2 regions of the Streptomyces sp. AB3(2024) genome follow, and region 1 is predicted to be linked to the other one. Evidence: riboswitches for the same ligand, from Rfam matches in the RefSeq annotation. Region 1 holds a riboswitch; the other holds the start of a gene.
The links. Region 1 has a riboswitch for glycine ahead of gcvT (glycine cleavage system aminomethyltransferase GcvT). Riboswitches for the same ligand answer to the same signal wherever they lie in the genome.
Positions count from the first base shown of each region.

Region 1 (10,359 bases):
GCGTTCTCCTCGTTGACCGCCATCGCGTAGATCGTCGTCCACTCGCTGCGGTGCATCATCGGGTCGCCCTCGGTGCGCAGCTGGCGCGCCGTGGAGGCGGCGCGGCGCTTGACGCGCAGCCCGCCGGGCAGGATGCCCTCGCGGGACATGCCGCGCGAGACGCAGGCCTGCATGACGCGCCAGATCTCCAGGAGGCCCTCGCGGATCTCCTCCTCGGTGCGCCAGGCCTTCTCGTTCTCCAGCATCAGGGAGGAGATCGACAGGCCCGTCTCGTTGGCGAGCCGCAGCATCTCGTCACCCGAGCGGAAGGGGTACTTCAGCACGGTGTCGTCGAGCTTGATCCGGTCCTCGCCGACCGCGTCCTCGTCCACGACGAAGCCGCCGCCGACCGAGTAGTACGTCTTCTCCAGCAGGGGCGCGCCGGACTCGTCGTAGGCGAAGAGGGTCATGCCGTTCGCGTGGTACGGCAGCGAGCGGCGGCGGTGCAGGATCAGCTGGTTCGGCTCGTCGAAGGCGATCTCGTGCCCGTCGCCTATCTCCGCGCCCAGCAGCCGCAGCCGGCCGCTCTGGCGGATGCGCTCCACCTCGGCGTCGGCGCTCTCGACGTCCACCGTGCGGGGGGAGTGCCCTTCCAGGCCGAGCAGGACCGCCTTGGGGGTGCCGTGGCCGTGGCCGGTCGCGCCGAGGGAGCCGAAGAGCTCCGCGCGCACGGACGCGGTCTGGGCGAGGACGCCGTCCTTCTTCAGCCGCGTCGCGAACATGCGCGCCGCACGCATCGGGCCGACCGTGTGGGAGGAGGACGGGCCGATGCCGATGGAGAAGAGGTCGAAGACGGAGATGGCCACTGGCGGACTCCCTTGTCTGCTCGTGGGTGGGGAGGGGGGCAGGAGAGATGGATCCGGGGGTGGATCAGAGGGGTGGATCCGCGGATTTTGTCCGGCAGTCGAGCGTATCGCGTGGAGATGAACGGTTCGGCTCCCGGACGGGTCCGTCAGACGTGAGACAGCTCGCGCTCCGGTGTCGTGGAGCCCCCGGCGGGGCCTGCGGTGCGGTCCGGCAGCGGGTCCGGGCCGATCAGGCCCGCCCGGTGGGCCCTGACGCCCGCCCGGACGGCCCAGAAGTACGTGACGAGCGCCATGGCGGCCACCAGGGCGATGTCGACACCTCCGGGCAGGACGCCGCGGCCGCCGAAGTCGGTGGAGCCGAGGAGGGACAGGAGGGACAGGGCGCCCAGGAAGAAGACGATCCACCAGGCCGGGGCGAACTGGCGGAGGAGGTCCCGTTCGCCCTTGCGGGACAGGACCAGGGCGGCGATCGGGGCGGCCAGCAGGGTCAGGGCGGTGACGATGCCGGTGTTGGGCCACTGCGACCAGTAGAGGGCGCAGGCGGCGAAGACGAAGGTCAGCGGGCAGAGGACCTTCGCGGCGGGGAGCCGGAAGGGGCGGGGCAGGCCGGGCCTGGTGCGGCGCAGGACGCCGACCGCGACCGGCCCGATCAGGTACGAGATCACCATCGCGGCCGAGATGACCGGGGCCAGGGTCTTCCAGCTGTGGCCGACGGTCACCAGGAGGAGGACGGAGAAGCCCAGGTTCATCCACATCGCCGGGCGGGCGGTGCCGTAGACCGGGTGGGTCTCCTTGAGCCGCTTGGGGAAGAAGCCCGTCTCGGAGAGGTTCTGCACCATGTACGCGGCGGAGGCCACGTTGGCGATGTTGGAGCCGGCGGGGGAGATGAAGGCGCCGAACTGGAGCATCACCACGACCCAGTGGATCATCAGCAGCTTGGCGAGCTCGGCGAAGGGGCTGTTGAAGTTCACGCCCGCCCAGCCGCCGGCCTGCGTCAGGTGCTCCGGCGGTACGGATCCCAGGAAGGCCGTCTGCAGGGCCAGGTAGATCACCAGGCCCAGGGAGAGCGAGCCGACCAGGGCGATCGGGATGGCCCGGCCGGGGTTCCTGGCGGCCCCGCCGAGGTTGACCACGGCCTGGAAGCCGTTGAAGGCGAAGACGACGCCCGAGGTGGTGACGGCGGTCAGGACGGCAGTCCAGCCGTTCGGGGCGAAGCCGCCGTGGGCGCTGAAGTTCTCCGTGTGGAAGCCCGAGGCGACCAGGGCGATCACGGCGAGGACCGGGATGGCGAACTTGACCAGGGTCAGCCCGGCGTTGATCTTCGCCAGGAGCTGGACCGACCAGTAGCAGGACAGCCACAGCAGCACGGTCAGCGCGAGCGCCACCGCCATGCCGAAGGCGGTCAGCTCGTGTGACCCGGCGTCCACCAGGTCCCCGGCCCAGCCGAAGCTCCACGAGGACATGTACTGCGTCGCGGCGATCGACTCGATGGGGATCAGCGAGGCGACCGCGATCCACACCGCCCAGCCGGTGATGAAGCCGAGCACCGGGCCGTGCGAGAGGGCGCCGTAGCGGGCCATGCCGCCGGGAATCGGATAGGCCGCGCCCACCTCGGCGTAGGTCATGGCGATCATGCCGATGAAGACCGCGCCGATGACCCAGGCGACGAGCGCCGCCGGGCCCGCGACCTGGGCGGCCGTGCCGGCGCCGAAGAGCCAGCCGGAGCCGAAGATCGAGCCGATGCCGATCATGATCAGCGCGAAGAGGCTGAGCCCCTTCCGGTTCGCCGCGCTCATGTCCATGGAGGGTGTCCGTCCTGAGGGGGATGCCTTTATTGCGACCCTATGTGCCGTTTTTTAGATGTTTCAGAGGCGATAGGTGGCGTCCACCAGGGACTTAGGTCACGAAAGGGGCCCGGCCCCGTGGAAACGCGGCCGGGCCCCACCGCGGCTGGTTAGAGCGACGGGTACAGCGGGAACTTCGCGGCGAGCGCGGAGACGCGCGCCTTGAGGTCCTCGGCGTCGTACGACGGCTTCAGGGCCTGCGCGATGATCTCGGCGACCTCGGTGAAGGCCTCGGCGTCGAAACCGCGGGTGGCCAGCGCCGGCGTGCCGATCCGCAGACCCGAGGTGACCATCGGGGGCCGCGGGTCGTTCGGGATCGCGTTCCGGTTGACCGTGATGCCGACCTCGTGGAGACGGTCCTCGGCCTGCTGTCCGTCCAGCTCGGAGTTGCGCAGGTCGACCAGGACCAGGTGCACGTCGGTGCCGCCGGTGAGGACGTCCACGCCCACGGCCTTGACGTCGTCCTGGACCAGACGGGCGGCGAGGATCTTCGCGCCCTCCAGGGTGCGCTCCTGGCGCTCCTTGAACTCGGGCGAGGCCGCGACCTTGAAGGAGACCGCCTTGGCCGCGATCACGTGCTCCAGCGGACCGCCCTGCTGGCCCGGGAAGACCGCGGAGTTGATCTTCTTGGCCAGCTCCTGCGTCGACAGGATGACACCGCCGCGCGGACCGCCGAGGGTCTTGTGCGTGGTGGTGGTGACGACGTGGGCGTGCGGCACCGGGTTCGGGTGCAGACCCGCGGCGACCAGGCCGGCGAAGTGCGCCATGTCGACCATCAGGTACGCGCCGACCTCGTCCGCGATGCGGCGGAAGGCGGCGAAGTCCAGCTGGCGCGGGTACGCGGACCAGCCGGCGATGATCAGCTGCGGCTTGGACTCCTTGGCGAGGCGCTCGACCTCGGCCATGTCGACCTGGCCCGACTCGTCGACGTGGTACGGGACCACGTTGTAGAGCTTGCCGGAGAAGTTGATCTTCATGCCGTGGGTCAGGTGACCGCCGTGGGCCAGGTTCAGGCCCATGATCGTGTCGCCCGGCTTGAGCAGCGCGAACATCGCGGCGGCGTTGGCCTGCGCACCGGAGTGCGGCTGGACGTTCGCGGCCTCGGCGCCGAACAGCGCCTTGATGCGGTCGATCGCGATCTGCTCGACCACGTCGACGTGCTCGCAGCCGCCGTAGTAGCGGCGGCCGGGGTAGCCCTCGGCGTACTTGTTGGTCAGGACCGAGCCCTGGGCCTCCATGACGGCGACCGGAGCGAAGTTCTCCGACGCGATCATTTCCAGGGTCGACTGCTGGCGTACGAGCTCCGCGTCGACGGCCGCGGCGACGTCCGGGTCGAGCTCGTGGAGGGGGGTGTTCAGAACGGACATCAGGATCCCCTGGGGTGTCAGTTGTCGGAGTGGGTGAGCGCGGCGTACTCGTCGGCGGAGAGCACGTCCTTCGGCTCCTCCGAGAGGCGCACCTTGAACAGCCAGCCACCCTCGAACGGGGCGGTGTTGACGAGCGCCGGGTCGTCCACGACGTCCTGGTTGGCCTCGACTACCTCACCGGAGACGGGGGAGTACAGGTCGCTGACCGACTTGGTCGACTCCAGCTCGCCACAGGTCTCGCCCTCGGTGACGGTGTCGCCGACCGCGGGGAGCTGGGCGTAGACGACGTCACCGAGCGCGTTGGCCGCGAACTCCGTGATGCCGACCGTCGCGACGCCGTCCACGGCGTCCGACAGCCACTCGTGCTCCTTGGTGTAACGCAGCTGCTGGGGGTTGCTCATGACCTGATTCTCCTGGATGCGGGGGAGTGGATGTGAACAGTGGTCTCGCGGACCGAGACGGGCGCCGGGGCGCCGGAACACCGCCGCACGGCCGGCCGTACGGCGGTGGTGACTACTTCTGCCGCTTGTAGAACGGCAGAGCCACGACCTCGTACGCCTCATGCGTACCGCGAATGTCCACGCCTACGCCGGAGGTCCCGGGCGCGGCGTGCGCCGCGTCGACGTAGGCCATCGCGATCGGCTTGCCCAGCGTCGGGGACGGGGCGCCGGAGGTGACCTCGCCGACGACCTGTCCGTCGGCGACGACCGGGAATCCGGCGCGCGGGACGCGGCGGCCCTCGGCGATCAGGCCGACCAGCTTGCGCGGCGGGTTGCCGGCGGCACGCTCGGCGGCGGCCTCCAGCGCGGCGCGGCCGACGAAGTCCCCCTCCTTCTCGAACTTCACGACCCGGCCCAGCCCCGCGTCGAAGGGGGTGAGGGAGGTGGTCAGCTCGTGCCCGTACAGCGGCATGCCCGCCTCCAGGCGCAGCGTGTCGCGGCAGGACAGCCCGGCCGGCACCAGGCCGACGCCCTCGCCCGCCTTGGTCAGCGCCTGCCACAGCTCCACGGCGTGCTCGGGGGAGACGAACAGCTCGAAGCCGTCCTCGCCCGTGTAGCCCGTACGCGCGATCAGCGCCGGCACGCCCGCGACGGTGCCCGGCAGGCCCGCGTAGTACTTCAGGCCGTCCAGGTCGGCGTCGGTCAGCGACCCCAGGATGCCGGGGGACTCCGGACCCTGGACGGCGATCAGCGCGTAGGCGTCGCGGTCGTCGCGGACCTCGGCGTCGAAGCCGGCGGCGCGCTCGGTGAGGGCGTCCAGGACGACCTGGGCGTTGGAGGCGTTGGCGACGACCATGAACTCGGTCTCGCCCAGGCGGTAGACGATCAGGTCGTCCAGGATCCCGCCGTCCTCCTGACAGATGTGCGTGTAGCGGGCGCGGCCGACGCCGACGGTGGAGATGTTGCCCACCAGCGCGTAGTCCAGGACCTTGACGGCCTCGGGGCCGGTCAGGGTGATCTCGCCCATGTGGGACAGGTCGAACAGGCCGGCCTTGGTCCGTACGGCGTTGTGCTCGTCGCGCTCACTCGCGTAGCGCAGCGGCATGTCCCAGCCCGCGAAGTCGGTCATGGTCGCACCGAGCGAGCGGTGCAGCGCGTCGAGCGCGGTCAGGCGGGGGGCAGTGCTCATGGGTGTGGCTCCCGGGTCCCAGGGCATGACATGACGAGGACGATCCTCCCCATCTGTCATCGGAACCTGAGAGGTTCGCCGAGAGTTCCCGCGACACGGCGGGACGCCCTGGCTTGCACCTTGGGTGGAGCGCGCGGCGGCCGTCGGGGGACGGACACGTCGTCGCTCGCTTTTCAGATCTGCCTCATCCACGCGGTACGGGGCCTGAGAGATTCAAGGGAGGTACTTGCTCCTTCGGCGCCCGGGCACGGCCTCACGGCGTGCCGGGACTCTCCCGCGCGGATTCAAGCGGCCGGTATGCAGTTGGTGTCCAGATGGCGCACATCATTGCACGGGACGCTCGGGAGCGGGCAGTGGGGCCCTGGAAGAACGGACGGGACCGGAACCGAGGCCACCGGATTACCGTCTCTTTACACTCAGTGGGCACGGGGTCCAGGCGACCCGATTCGGGGGGAGACGATCACTGTGCGGAGATTCGGAGTGCTGGCGGCGACGGGAACGGTGGACGGGGTCCCGGTACAGCGCGGTACGCGGCCGCGGCCGGCCGGCCGGGTCCGCGACCTGCGCGGCGCGGCGGTGGCCGGGCCGCGGCGGCTCGGATTCCCCGCCGGGGACATCGTGGTGGTGTCCGGACTGCCGGGCGGCGGCAAGAGCACCCTGATCAAGCGGGCGGCCGAGGACGGCGGCATCGACTCCCAGGACGTCCGCGAGCGCTGGGAGCACCGGATGCCGGGGGCGCTGCCGTACGCCGCGTACCGGCCGCTGGTGCGGGCCGCGCACTACTGGGGCCTGTGGCGGCGGCTGCGCACCGGGGACTCCGTCGTGGTCCACGACTGCGGCACCCAGATGTGGGTGCGGGGGATGCTCGCCGCCGCCGCCCGGCGGCGCGGCCGGTCGCTGCACCTGCTCCTGCTGGACACCACGGCCGAGGAGGCCCGCTCCGGGCAGGAGGCGCGGGGGCGCCGGGTCTCTGCGTACGCCTTCGCCCGGCACCGGGGTGCGGTGGGGCGGCTGCTGCGGGAAGCCGAGGCGGGGCGCCTGCCGACGGGATGCGACTCCGCGGTCATCCTGGACCGCCGCTCGGCGGCGGCGGTGACCCGGATCTCGTTCTTCTGAGAGCCGGGGGGCAGGGGGGGTGGGGACGCGCGAAGGGCGGTCGGGGCGGGGCGGTAGCCTCGGGGCGACATCGGGGCGCGACCGTACGGAGGCAGGGGTACATGCAGGGCAGCGGCTGGCCGGCGAACGAGTTGGAACAGGTCCTGGGGGCGGCGCTCGGCCGGCCGGACGCCGGACAGCAGATCCTGGAGGCCCTCGGCCGCAGCCGGCTCTGGGTGCCCCTGCCCCACGGCGGCAGTCCCGACCACGCCGCCCTCGACCTCCCGACGATGCTGATCGGCGGGGAGGCGTACGTCCCCGTCTACAGCTCGGAGGCCCAGTTCCGGCACGGCGCCGGCCCCGCCATGGACTTCGCGATCGCCCCCGCCGTCGAGTTCGCCCGCGGTCTGCCCCCGCAGCTCGGCATCGCCGTGAACCCCGAGGGCGCCGTCGGGGTGCCGCTGCCCCCCGCCGCCGTCGCCGCGCTGTGCCGCTCCGGCCGGACCCCGCTCGACGGCCCCGCCGCCGGCGGCCGCGTCCGGCTCTTCGAGCCCGACTGGCAGGAGGACCCCGTCGACTTCCTGGCCGCCGCCGCCGAGGAGTTCCGAGCCACCGGCGTGGTCACCGCCGCGCACCGCTGCCTCGCCAGCGTCGAGGCCGGCCCCCCGCAGCTCTACATCGGCGTCCAGCTGGTGGGATGGGATCCCGAGACGCGCAACGCCCCGCTGGAGGCCCTCGGCCGCGCCCTGGCCCGCGTACCCGCGCCCTGGCCCGTGCAGTTGATCCTCCTGGAGGCGGCCGAGGACCCGGTCACGGACTGGATTCGTGAGCGCGTACGCCCCTTCTACCTTCCCTAGCGCCGCTTAAGCTGGTTGGTACGGGTGGACGACGGGCGGACGAAGAGGGGTACCGGGTGAGTGCGTCAGGCACGGCCGAGGCCGGGCAGGTCGAGCACATGCTGCGCCAGGTGACTCCCGGGCGCTATGAGAGTTATGAGTCATTCCTGCACGCCCTCGCCGAGGGCAGGCTGTGGATGCTGCTGTGGCAGGGGCAACCGGGCTCACCCGACGCCCAGTACGGCGGCATGGAGGTCGAGGGCCTCGGGTACGCGCCCTGCGTGACCTCGCCGCAGGAGCTGGCCGCCAGCGGCTGGAACCGCGGCTACGAGGTCGTGACCGGCCGGGACATCGCCCGCGCCCTCTACCCCGACCGCTGGGGGCTGTGGGTCAACCCGCACGCCCCGGGCGGTGGCCTCGGCGTGCCGTGGGCCGACCTGCGCCGTGTCGCCACCGGCCTGGACCGCATGCCCGCGGGCCCGCTGCGGCTCTCCGAGCCCGCCCTGGAGCTCCCGCAGTTCTACGGGCTGCTGACCCGGCACGCGCACCGCACGCCGGCCGTCAGGTCGCTGCGCCGCACGTGGGTCCAGCCCGCGCTCGGGACGGCCTACCTCGCGGTGGGGCTCGACCTGTACGACGCCTCCGCGTCCGCGCTGGAATCCGTACGCGAGATGATGCGCCAGTCGGTCGGGGCCGTCCCCGAGGGCGTGCCGGTGTGCACGGTCGCGCTGGCGGACGAGCACGACCCGGTGGCGATGTGGCTGCGGGCGCAGACCAGGCCGTTCTACGACCGCGAGGGCCAGGCCGCGGCGTACTGACCCACGCGGAAAACCACTTGACCGGCTCCGCCGAGCCGGATCGGGGGCCCCGTACCGACCCGTCAACAGGGAGTCGCGCGGGTGCGCCCGGAGCCTGAGACGGGCACCTTCGACGGACCTTCGGCCGTCGGGAACCACGGTTCCCGGCGGCTTTCTCCTTGTCCGGATATCACCCTTGTTGGGCGCCCAAATGGCGCACTCCTGCTGCGGGTTGGGCGTCATGTCCGTTTGCGTACCGAACGTACGGTCTTGCTCCGCTGAGCCGTGAGCGGAGTCCGGATAACGGGAACCGGGGCGTCAGATCACGGTTGCGCATCCATTCATCTGCGGGTCTGGCGGCTGGTCGAGCGCCCGATGAAGACTCCCCACCCAAGAGCCGGTCAGTCCTCCAGGGCGCGGCTCGGCACGTGGACTTGGCTTGTTGTTTCACACGGCACTTCCCGCACCTCCCGTACCTCGGCTGCACCGCACCTCGCTCCACACAGCAATTCGCACAACAGTTCGCATTGCCCCGTAGTCCGCAGTCCGCAGTCCGCAGTCCGCAGTTCGCACCTTCCACCGCACTTCGCACGCGTTCCACGTGTCCCGAGCACTCCGAGCGCCACTCCGCACCAACGCCGCCACAGCGGCGGGCATGGGCCGGCAACCCGTCGGCCGAGAGGGGTCCCCACCACGATGACGGCACCACAGCACGACACGAGCGCGGAAACGCCCGCACCCGTGTCCGTAGCCGACGTCCCTGCCAAGGCCATCGAAGGCCGCTCGCCCGGCCGCATCGCCTGGATGCGGCTCAAGCGCGACAAGGTCGCGCTGACCGGCGGCGTGGTCGTGATCCTCCTGATCCTGGTGGCGGTCTTCGCGCCGCTGATCGTGGGCCTGCTGGGGCACGACCCCAACGAGTTCCACGAGGACATGATCGACCCGGACCTGGGCACGCCGCTCGGCTCCTTCGGCGGCATCAGCTCCGACTTCCTGCTGGGCGTCGAACCGACCAACGGCCGCGACGTGTTCAGCCGGATCGTCTACGGCGCCCGCATCTCCCTGGTCGTCGCCTTCCTGGCGGCCTTCGTCTCGGTCGTCCTGGGCAGCCTGCTCGGCGCCCTGGCCGGCTTCCTCGGCGGCTGGGTCGACGCCGTCATCAGCCGCGTGATGGACCTGCTGCTGGCCTTCCCGCAGCTGCTGTTCACCATCGCCCTGGTCTCCGTTGTCCCCAACTCCCTCTGGGGGTTCGAGGGTTCGGGCGTCCGGATGGGCGTGCTGATCGTCGTCATCGGCTTCTTCGGCTGGCCGTACATCGGCCGTATCGTCCGGGGCCAGACGATCTCCCTGCGTGAACGCGAGTACGTCGAGGCCGCACGCAGCCTCGGCGCGGGCCGCGGCTACATCCTGATCAAGGAGCTGCTGCCCAACCTGATCGCGCCGATCCTCGTCTACTCGACGCTGATCATTCCGACCAACATCCTGACGGAAGCGGCCCTCAGCTTCCTGGGTGCCGGTGTCAAGCCGCCCACGGCCTCGTGGGGAAAGATGCTCTCCGACGCCGTCCCCATCTACCAGGACGACCCCATGTACATGGTGGTCCCGGGTATCACGATCTTCATCACCGTCCTGGCGTTCAACCTCTTCGGGGACGGGCTGCGTGACGCACTCGACCCCAAGGGCAGCTGAACCGCTTCTTCGATTCACCCACCTCTGGAGGTTGGACAACCGTGATCCGCAGAAAGCAGGCACTCGCGATCACCGCCGTGATCGCCGCCCTGTCGCTGACCGCCGCGTGCGGTGGCAACGACAAGAAGGCCGACAGCAGCGACGACAAGGGAGACAAGGGCTACAGCGGCGCCACCACCGCCGTGGTCAACGCCTCCGACGCCAAGGGCGGCGAGCTGAAGCTCTGGTCCCCGCAGGACGTCGACTTCCTCGACCCG
Region 1 is NZ_JBGWAB010000002.1:77,834-88,192, reverse strand. Features, by position in the region: gene ACEPPI_RS01330 (L-serine ammonia-lyase) at 1-845, opposite strand, end outside; gene ACEPPI_RS01325 (APC family permease) at 992-2,647, opposite strand; gene glyA (serine hydroxymethyltransferase) at 2,800-4,056, opposite strand; gene gcvH (glycine cleavage system protein GcvH) at 4,074-4,457, opposite strand; gene gcvT (glycine cleavage system aminomethyltransferase GcvT) at 4,570-5,685, opposite strand; glycine riboswitch at 5,869-5,972, opposite strand; gene ACEPPI_RS01305 (AAA family ATPase) at 6,145-6,801, shown strand; gene ACEPPI_RS01300 (enhanced serine sensitivity protein SseB) at 6,903-7,637, shown strand; gene ACEPPI_RS01295 (enhanced serine sensitivity protein SseB C-terminal domain-containing protein) at 7,694-8,434, shown strand; gene ACEPPI_RS01290 (ABC transporter permease) at 9,110-10,102, shown strand; gene ACEPPI_RS01285 (ABC transporter substrate-binding protein) at 10,144-10,359, shown strand, end outside.

Region 2 (10,359 bases), on a different contig from region 1:
TAGGGTTGCTGTGTGAACGAGCTCGACGTTGTGGGTGTCCGGGTGGAAATGCCCTCCAACCAACCGATCGTGCTCCTGCGTGAAGTGGGAGGCGATCGGTACCTCCCCATCTGGATCGGTCCTGGGGAGGCGACCGCCATTGCCTTCGCGCAGCAGGGCATGGCCCCTGCCCGGCCGCTGACGCACGACCTGTTCAAGGACGTGCTGGAGGCGGTCGGTGAGGAGCTCACCGAGGTCCGGATCACGGATCTGCGGGAGGGCGTCTTCTACGCGGAACTGGTCTTCGCCAGTGGGGTCGAGGTGAGCGCGAGGCCTTCCGACGCCATAGCGCTGGCCCTGCGCACGGGAACGCCGATCTACGGCAGTGACGGTGTCCTGGACGACGCCGGAATCGCCATTCCCGACGAGCAGGAGGACGAGGTGGAGAAGTTCCGCGAGTTCCTCGACCAGATCTCACCCGAGGACTTCGGCACCGGCCCGCAGTGAGGGCCGGGGTGTGAGGGGTGCGGCCGCGGCGAAACGCGGGCCGCGTCGACCACCGGGAACTTTCAGCCCATTCGAGTAGCCTTTCCCCGCAATGGGGTACGGGAAACCACTCTCAGGGTGATTATCACTCGGCGTGCCGAGTGTGGCGATCGTTGACGCACCCCTGGTCACTGCCTACCTTCAAGGTGGCAGGTCAAGGACGGAGGGTCGGCGTGAGGATCACGGGCGACGGTACGACCGGGGGCACCCCCGCACGGAGTGACGGTGGGTCGTACCCGCTGCACGGCGGCGCGCAGGGTTCCGCGCACCGTCAGCCGGCTTCGACGCCGGTCGGACCGGTGAGCGACGCTCCGGCGCCCGAGCAGGTCGGCTACCGGGGCCCGACGGCGTGCGCCGCCGCCGGGATCACCTACCGCCAGCTCGACTACTGGGCCCGGACCGGGCTCGTGGAGCCCAGCGTGCGGCCCGCGTACGGGTCGGGCACGCAGCGCCTCTACAGCTTCCGGGACGTGGTCGTCCTCAAGATCGTCAAGCGCTTCCTGGACACCGGGGTGGCGCTCCAGAGCATCCGCACCGCCGTCCAGCACCTGCGCGACCGGGGTTTCCACGACCTGGAGCGCATGACGCTGATGAGCGACGGCGCCACCGTCTACGAGTGCACTTCCCCGGACCAGGTGGTGAGCCTGCTCCAGGGCGGGCAGGGCGTTTTCGGCATCGCCGTCGGCGTGGTGTGGCGGGACGTGGAGAACGCGCTGTCGCAGCTGCACGGGGAGCGGGTGGACACCGGGGAGACCCTGGTGGGCCACAATCCCGCCGACGAGCTGGCCGCACGCCGCAACCGGGCCGTCTGAGCGGCGCCGGGCAAGCGTGGCCGCGTTGTCAGTGGCGTAGGGCAGCATCGGTGCCGTGAGAGCCGCGCCGACCATCCTGCACCTGGACATGGACGCCTTCTACGCCTCGGTCGAGCAGGCGTCCAAGCCGAGCCTGCGGGGCAAGGCCGTCATCGTCGGGGGGCTCGGGCCGCGCGGAGTGGTGGCCACCGCCTCCTACGAGGCCAGGCGGTTCGGGGTGCACTCGGCGATGCCGACCGCCCAGGCCCGTCGGCTCTGCCCGAACGGCGCCTACCTGATCCCGCGCTTCAGCCTCTACCGGGAGGTCAGCGACCTGGTCATGGGCCTGCTGCGGGAGCTGTCGCCGCTGGTGGAGCCCCTCAGCCTGGACGAGGCCTTCGTCGACCTGGAGGCGGGCGGCACGGCCTTCGACTCGGCGAGCGCCCGGGCCACGGGGGAGCGGCTGCGGGCCGACATCGAGGCCGCCACGGGGCTGAGCGGCTCGGTGGGCCTGGCGGGGTCGAAGATGCTGGCCAAGGTGGCATCCGAGGAGGCCAAGCCGGCCGGGCTGCTGCTGATCGAGCCCGGGACCGAGCGGGAGCTGCTCGCGCCCATGTCGGTGCGGACCCTGCCCGGGGTGGGGCCGGCCACCGGGGAGCACCTGCGGCGGGCCGGGATCACCACGGTGGGGGAGCTGGCCGAGGCCGGCGAGGACGAGCTGGTCCGGATGGTGGGGAAGGCGCACGGGGTCGGGCTGTACCGGATGGCGCTGGGGCTGGACGACCGGCCGGTGGTCGCCGAGCGGGACGCGAAGTCGGTCTCGGTGGAGGACACCTTCGACGTGGACCTGCACGACCGGGTCCGGATCCGCTTCGAGGTGCAGCGGCTCGTGGACCGGTGCGTGGGGCGCCTGCGGTCCTCCGGGCACTCGGGCCGGACCATCGTGCTGAAGGTGCGCCGCTACGACTTCTCCACGCTGACCCGTTCGGAGACCCTGCGCGGGCCGACCGACGACCCCTCGGTGGTCCGGGAGGCCGCGGCGCGGCTGCTGGAGGGCGTGGACACCACCGGAGGCGTGCGGCTGCTGGGGGTGGGGGTGACGGGGCTCGCGGACTACACGCAGGAGGACCTCTTCGCCCAGGTGCTCGGGGCCGGGGCGGAGGAGGGCGTTGCGGTCGCGGAGGGCGCCTCCTCGGAGGCCGCCGCGCCGGAGGGCGTCGCGCAGGAGGGGGAGGAAGGGGCGGGTGAGCCGGACGGGGCCGGCGAGACCGGTGCGGCCGGTCCCGCCGGTGGGGCCGTCGCGGAGGCGGGCGGGCCGGACGCGGCGGCCGCGCGGCACTGGCCGGCGGGGAGCGACGTACGGCACGCCCTGTACGGGCCCGGATGGGTCCAGGGCAGCGGGGTCGGGCGGGTGACCGTACGGTTCGAGCAGCCCGGATCACCGCCCGGGCGGGTGCGCACCTTCCGGATGGACGATCCCGAACTGGAGTCCTCCGATCCGCTGCCCCTCGTGGGGAAGGCGGAGGGGGCGGCCTAGATCCGCTCGTCGGGCGGCGGGCGGTGGAAGTCGGTAGGCAGGGAGACGTCCAGGCCGTAGTGGTGGTAGAGCTGGAGCTCCTGCTCGGGGGACAGGTGGCGCCCGACCCCGAAATCGGGTGCATCCCTGATCAGGGAACGCTCGAAGGGCACGCGCAGGGTGTCGTCCACCACCTCGCTGGGCTCCAGGGGGACGAAGGCGTCCCGTCCGAAGAGGCCGGTCCGGACGGCGGCCCATTCGGGCACGCCAGTGGCGTCGTCGAGGTAGACCTCGTCCACGGTGCCGATCTTGGCGCCGTTGCGGTCGAACGCCTTGCGGCCGATCAGGCTGCGCGGATCGATGTCGGTCTGCACGGTCCCTCCGTACGGTCGCAGTGGTACAACTCATTTGTAATGACTACGAAAGTGCATATTTGAAGAGGGGGCCACTCGGGGAGTCTCCGGATCGTCGCTGGTAGGCTGGGTGACGGCTGTTGACCCTGTGCGGGAGAGTCCTCCGAGTGAGAACGACGGAGGCGCCGAAGGAGCAAATCCTCCCCGGAATCTCTCAGGCATACGTACCGCACGTGGTGAGGCCACTCTGGAAAGCAGGGGCGGGTACCGGGCACGCAGTACCGGTTCCTCTCCTCACCGACGGTGAAAGCCGGACCTCAGGGGTGATCCCCGTGCGGCCCGGTGAAGCTCTCAGGTTGAGATGACAGAGGGGGAGGCCGTCCGGGTGCCCGCGCCGTGGTGCCCCTCGCAGGTCATACGACCAGGAGGCCTCCGTCATGACCGCCAACCGCATTCCGCTCTCCCAGCTGGAGCGAGGCATCCCCTTCGAGCAGCGTCACATCGGCCCGGATGCCGAGGCGCAGGCGAAGATGCTCGCCCAGGTGGGCTACGGCTCCCTGGACGAACTCACCGCCGCCGCGGTACCGGATGTGATCAAGACCGCCGAGGCGCTGAACCTGCCCGAGGCGCGCACCGAGGCGGAGGTGCTGGCCGAGCTCCGCTCGCTGGCCGACCGCAACCAGGTGCTGTCGTCGATGATCGGCCTCGGCTACTACGGCACCTTCACGCCGCCGGTCATCCTGCGCAACGTCATGGAGAACCCGGCCTGGTACACGGCGTACACGCCGTACCAGCCCGAGATTTCCCAGGGCCGCCTCGAAGCGCTGCTGAACTTCCAGACCGTCGTCGCCGACCTGACCGGCCTGCCGACCTCCGGTGCCTCCCTGCTCGACGAGGGCACCGCCGCCGCCGAGGCCATGTCCCTGGCCCGCCGCGTGGGCAAGGTCAAGGGCGGGGTCTTCCTGATCGACGCCGACGCGCTGCCGCAGACCATCGCCGTGATCGAGACGCGCGCCGAGCCCATCGGGGTCGAGGTCGTCGTCGCCGACCTGTCCGACGGCATCCCGGCCGAGATCGCCGAGCGCGGCGTCTTCGGCGTGCTGCTCCAGTACCCGGGCGCCTCCGGCGCCGTCCGCGCGATCAAGCCGGTCATCGACCAGGCGCACGGGCTCGGTGCCATCGTCACCGTCTCCGCCGACCTGCTCGCCCTGACCCTGCTCACCTCCCCGGGCGAGCTGGGCGCCGACATCGCCGTCGGCACCACCCAGCGCTTCGGCGTCCCGATGGGCTTCGGCGGCCCGCACGCCGGCTACATGGCCGTCCAGCAGCAGCACGCCCGCTCGCTGCCCGGCCGCCTCGTCGGTGTCTCCGTGGACGCGGACGGCAACAAGGCGTACCGCCTGGCCCTGCAGACCCGCGAGCAGCACATCCGCCGCGAGAAGGCCACCAGCAACATCTGTACCGCCCAGGTGCTGCTCGCGGTCATGGCCGGCATGTACGCCGTCTACCACGGCCCGGACGGCCTGCGCACGATTGCGCGCCGGACCCACCGCTACGCCGCGCTCCTCGCCGCGGGCCTGACGGCCGGCGGGGTCGAGCTGGTGCACGGCTCCTTCTTCGACACCGTCACCGCCCGGGTGCCCGGCAAGGCCGCCGAGGTCGTCGCCGCCGCCCGTGAGGGCGGGGTCAACCTGTTCCAGGTCGACGCCGACCACGTCTCGGTCTCCTGCGACGAGACCACCCTGCGCGCCGACCTCGACGCCGTCTGGGCCGCCTTCGGCGTCAGCGCGGACATCGAGGCCCTGGACGAGACCACCGCCGACACGCTGCCCGAGGGCCTGCTGCGCTCGGACGCGTACCTCGGCCACCCGGTCTTCCACCAGCACCGCTCCGAGACCGCGATGCTGCGCTACCTGCGCAAGCTCTCGGACAAGGACTACGCGCTGGACCGCGGCATGATCCCGCTGGGCTCCTGCACCATGAAGCTGAACGCGACCACCGAGATGGAGCCGGTGACCTGGCCCGAATTCGGTCAGCTGCACCCGTTCGCCCCGGTGGAGCAGGCGGAGGGCTACCTCACGCTCATCACCGAGCTGGAGGAACGTCTCTGTGAGGTCACCGGATACGACAAGGTCTCGATCCAGCCGAACGCCGGTTCCCAGGGTGAGCTCGCCGGCCTGCTGGCCGTGCGCGCCTACCACCGGGCCAACGGCGACGAGCAGCGCACCATCTGCCTCATCCCGTCCTCCGCGCACGGCACCAACGCCGCCAGCGCCGTGATGGCCGGCATGAAGGTCGTCGTCGTCAAGACCGCCGACGACGGCGAGGTGGACACGGACGACCTGCGCGCCAAGATCGAGCAGTACCGCGACGAGCTCGCGGTCCTGATGATCACCTACCCCTCCACGCACGGTGTGTTCGAGGAGCACGTCGCCGACATCTGCGCGCAGGTGCACGAGGCCGGCGGCCAGGTCTACGTCGACGGTGCCAACCTGAACGCCCTGGTGGGCCTCGCCAAGCCGGGTCACTTCGGCGGCGACGTCTCGCACCTGAACCTGCACAAGACCTTCTGCATCCCGCACGGCGGCGGCGGCCCGGGCGTCGGTCCGGTCGGTGTCCGGGCCCACCTGGCCCCGTTCCTGCCGAACCACCCGCTCCAGCCGACCGCCGGCCCGGAGACGGGCGTCGGCCCGATCTCGGCCGCGCCGTGGGGCTCGGCCGGCATCCTGCCGATCTCCTGGTCGTACGTACGCCTGATGGGTGGCGAGGGTCTCAAGCGCGCCACCCAGGTGGCGGTGCTCGGCGCGAACTACATCGCCAAGCGCCTGGAGCCGCACTTCCCGGTCCTCTACACCGGTCCGGGCAACCTGGTCGCCCACGAGTGCATCATCGACCTGCGGCCGCTGTCGAAGGCGACCGGCGTGAGCGTGGACGACATCGCCAAGCGCCTGATCGACTACGGCTTCCACGCGCCGACCATGTCCTTCCCGGTGGCCGGCACGCTGATGATCGAGCCGACGGAGTCCGAGGACCTCGCCGAGATCGACCGCTTCTGCGACGCGATGATCGCCATCCGCGCCGAGATCGAGCGGGTCGCGGGCGGCGAGTGGCCGGTCGAGGACAACCCGCTGGCCAACGCCCCGCACACCGCGGCGGCCCTGGGCGGCGAGTGGAACCACCCGTACAGCCGTGACGAGGCGGTCTTCCCGGGCGGCGTCACCGCCGCCGAGAAGTACTGGCCGCCGGTGCGCCGGATCGACGGTGCCTTCGGCGACCGCAACCTGGTCTGCTCGTGCCCTCCGCTGGACGAGTACGACAACTGAGTCCCGTGACACGGTGAAGGGGCCGGTCCCGGAGGGGGAGCTCCGGGACCGGCCCCTTCGCGTGGTCCTTCCCCGTGCCGGCTCGGTGCAAGGTGGCCTAGGCCACCGCGAGCGGGCGGTGCGGAGCGATGATCTGGCCGTCCGGCAGCAGCTCACCGGTGTCCTCGAAGAGCAGGACCCCGTTGCACAGCAGGCTCCAGCCCTGTTCCGGGTGGTTGGCCACCGGGCGCGCGGCCTCCCGGTCGGCGGACTCTGATGACGGGCAGGCAGGCTGGTGCTGGCACATGGATGCGTTCTTTCGCTGCGGTGTGGTCTGTTCGCTACGGCTCGATGCGTGATTCATGGCCGTCCCCCTGGGTCGTCCCCGCGCATGCGGGGAGGATGTCCTCAGTCTTCCCCCACGACGGCTGCTTCGCAGGTATTTCCCGGCAGCTGTCCTCATGGATTGAGGACGCATCACTCGTGCGGGCGGTTCAGGCCAACTCCCCTGTCATTTCGGATGGTTCGCGGGTGGTCCGGGCGGACTAGGCCGAATGGGCAACCCGGGCCACCCCGAACAGGCCAACGGCGGGGCGGCGCCTCAGGCGGCCGGGGCGGCCACCGGGGGCGGGACGGGCGGGGCCGACCGGGTGAGCCGGTGGGTCAGCACGGGCAGCAGTTCCGATACGGGGTGGGGCCGGAACGCGGCGATCCCGGGTGGCGCCGGTGCCAGCGGCACCAGCAGGTCGGCGGCGGCGGGCAGGCCGGCCGCGGCGTCGGCGCCGACCGCTCCGTGCAGCCACAGCGTCAGCATGTACAGCTCGGGTACGGACAGCAGGCGGGGCTGGTAGCCCTTGCCGAGCGACTCGGCCTGGCGCAGGGCGCGTTCGGTGGCGGCGACGTAGGGCCCCTCGAAGAAGTGGGAGAAGGCCCACCCGTCCGGGGTCAGCCGGGTGTCGGCGGCGGCGACGAAGCGGTCGCCGCTGCGGATCAGGAACCGCCACCCGGTCAGCCGGGTGCGCGGCGGTCGGCTGCCCGCCGGGCGGCCGGACCCGTCGAGCCGGTCGAGCACGTGCACCGGAAGCGGGAGTTCGGCGGTCACCGGCCCTTGGAGCGCGCGCAGGGACGGAGTGTGCGCCTCGTGGACGGCGGTGGGGGAACCGAGTGCCGCGAGGACGCTGCGCAGGGCGGGCGCGGGAGCCGGGGGAACATGCAGCGGCATGGTGGGTCGCCTCTCACTTGGGAGACCTGTGGTACGGGGGAAGGTGCGGACGGCGCTGTCGCATTCTGGGGCCAGAGGGGGGCTGAGGGGCAATGGCCGCGCGCCAACTCTCTGCCTCGTTTGCGGAGTTTATACGACATGTGTTCACGTGGTGTTTCGGCTAGCTGTCCCACCTATTGCCGACAAGGCGTATACCGGTCCCGCTGTCGGGCTATTCATGCCGGTTGCGCGCGAACGGGCCGCGCTGACCTCGGAGGTTACCCGAAGGGCGCTCGGCTGGAAAGCGCCTGTTATTGGGAATCGGCACAGTCTACGGGGAATTTGCATACGGCGAGTTGCCAGATGAATGTGCCGAAGCGCCCATCAAGCCATACCGGCGCGCGCTCCCCGCCGGACTGCCCGGCCCGGCGTTATCGATCACGGGGCTGGGCATCATCGACCGTAACGCGCGCCCGGGTGCACGGTTCCGGGCCACACGAGGAGGGACGCTTCGATGGGGGAGAAGGTCGTGGCAGGAGGATTCGACCTGTCCGATCGGCATCGGTATCGGAGGAAGCTCCACGAGTGCCTGGAGGGACTGGAGCGCCTTCTGGCGGAGAAGAGGTTCGATCGGCCCAAGAACATGATGGGACTGGAGATCGAGCTGAATCTCGCGGGTGCCGACGGTTTGCCGCGCATGGTGAATGCACAGGTACTGGAGAGGATTGCCAGCCCCGATTTCCAGACCGAACTCGGAATGTTCAATCTGGAGGTGAACGTACTCCCGCACCGGCTCGACGGCCGGGTATTCGACCAGCTCGCCGAAGAGCTGAGCGCGGGGCTGCACTACGCCCACCGGCAGGCCGCGGAGATCGATGCGGGGGTCGTGATGATCGGCATCCTGCCGACCATCTCCCGGTCCGACCTCGCCCTGGCCAACCTCTCGGCCGTGGACCGCTACTCGCTGCTCAACGAGCAGATCCTGATGATGCGCGGCGAGGACTTCACCCTCGACATCGACGGGGTGGAACGGCTGACCTGGAGCACCGGGTCCATCGTGCCGGAGGCCGCCTGCACCTCCGTACAGCTGCACCTCCAGGTGACCCCGGCGCGGTTCGCACACGTGTGGAACGCGGCGCAGGCGGTGACCGCCGTGCAGATAGCGGTGGGCGCCAACTCGCCGTTCCTCTTCGGGCGGGAGCTGTGGCGGGAGTCGCGACCGCCGCTGTTCACCCAGGCCACCGACACCCGGCCCCCCGAGCTCCAGGCGCAGGGGGTGCGGCCGCGCACCTGGTTCGGGGAGCGGTGGGTGGACTCGGCGTACGAACTGTTCGCCGAGAACGTCCGCTTCTTCCCCTCCCTGCTGCCGATCTGCGACGAGGAGGAGCCGCTGCGGGTCCTCGCGGAGGGCGGCGTGCCGAGCCTGCAGGAGCTGGTGCTGCACAACGGCACGGTCTACCGCTGGAACCGCCCCGTCTACGGGGTCGCCGACGGGGTGCCGCACCTGCGGGTGGAGAACAGGGTGCTGCCGGCCGGGCCGACGGTGGCCGACGTCGTCGCCAACGCCGCCTTCTACTACGGGCTCGTACGGACCCTCGCGGACGAGCAGCGCCCCGTGTGGACCCGGATGCCGTTCGCGGAGGCGGAGGCCAACTTCGACGCGGCCTGCCGCTACGGGATCGACGCGCGGATCCGCTGGCCGCGCCGCGGCCGGGCCGGGGGACTGGTGAGCGTGCCCGCGGTGCGCCTGGTGCTGGATGAGCTGCTGCCGATGGCCGCGGCGGGGCTGGACGCCTGGGGGATCGAACCCGCCGACCGGGACCTGTACCTCGGGATCATCGAGGAGCGCTGCCGGCGCCGGGTGAACGGGGCGACCTGGCAGGTGGACACCTACCACCGGGCGCTCGCCGGCGGGCTGGAGCGGGACGCCGCCCTCGCGGCCACCACCCGCCGCTACAGCGAGCTGATGCACAAGGGCGACCCGGTCCACACCTGGCCCGTCGGCCTGGAGGAACAGGAGGTGGACACGACCGGGGCCGTCCGGCGCTGACCGGTGATCCGCTCCGGCCCCCGAGGAGGCAGTATGGGGTGGTCGGAACAGGATGACGCGGTGGGTTGGCGGGACGGGAGTCGGGCGTGCGGGCGGAGCCGGAGCCGGTGGTCGGAGAACTGAGCGGGGACGGGCGGCGGGGTCTGCTGCGGACCGAGACCCTGCTCGTGCTCGCGCTGTCGCTGGGCGCGAGCGGGGTCTCGGCCCTGATCAGCTTCATCGGCTCGCTGACCAAGCCCGGTGGCCTCAAGGACCAGGCGGCCACGCTGAACGGCTCGTACGCCCCCGGGCGGCCCTGGCTGGACCTGGCCTGGCAGTTGTTCGGGATCGCCTCCGCGCTGGTCCCCGTCCTGCTGGTCGCGCACCTGCTGACCCGGGAGGGCGTGCCGGGGCTGCGCGTCCTGGGCTTCGACCGGACCCGGCCCGGGTGGGACCTGGCCCGGGGCGCGCTGGTCGCCGCCGGGATCGGGAGCGCGGGACTGGCCTTCTACCTGGTGGCGCGGTCCTCCGGCTTCAACCTGACGGTGGTGCCGGAGGCGCTGCCCGACGTGTGGTGGAAGTTCCCCGTACTGATCCTCTCCGCCGTGCAGAACGCCGTGGTGGAGGAGGTCATCGTGCTTG
Region 2 is NZ_JBGWAB010000133.1:2,267-12,625, reverse strand. Features, by position in the region: gene ACEPPI_RS33820 (bifunctional nuclease family protein) at 13-486, shown strand; gene ACEPPI_RS33815 (MerR family transcriptional regulator) at 699-1,337, shown strand; gene ACEPPI_RS33810 (DNA polymerase IV) at 1,393-2,853, shown strand; gene ACEPPI_RS33805 (PRC-barrel domain-containing protein) at 2,850-3,206, opposite strand; glycine riboswitch at 3,327-3,425, shown strand; gene gcvP (aminomethyl-transferring glycine dehydrogenase) at 3,623-6,508, shown strand; gene ACEPPI_RS33795 (DUF5999 family protein) at 6,606-6,794, opposite strand; gene ACEPPI_RS33790 (hypothetical protein) at 7,089-7,709, opposite strand; gene ACEPPI_RS33785 (glutamate-cysteine ligase family protein) at 8,203-9,738, shown strand; gene ACEPPI_RS33780 (CPBP family intramembrane glutamic endopeptidase) at 9,825-10,359, shown strand, end outside.
Region 2: another riboswitch for glycine. It lies ahead of gcvP (aminomethyl-transferring glycine dehydrogenase); the one in region 1 lies ahead of gcvT (glycine cleavage system aminomethyltransferase GcvT).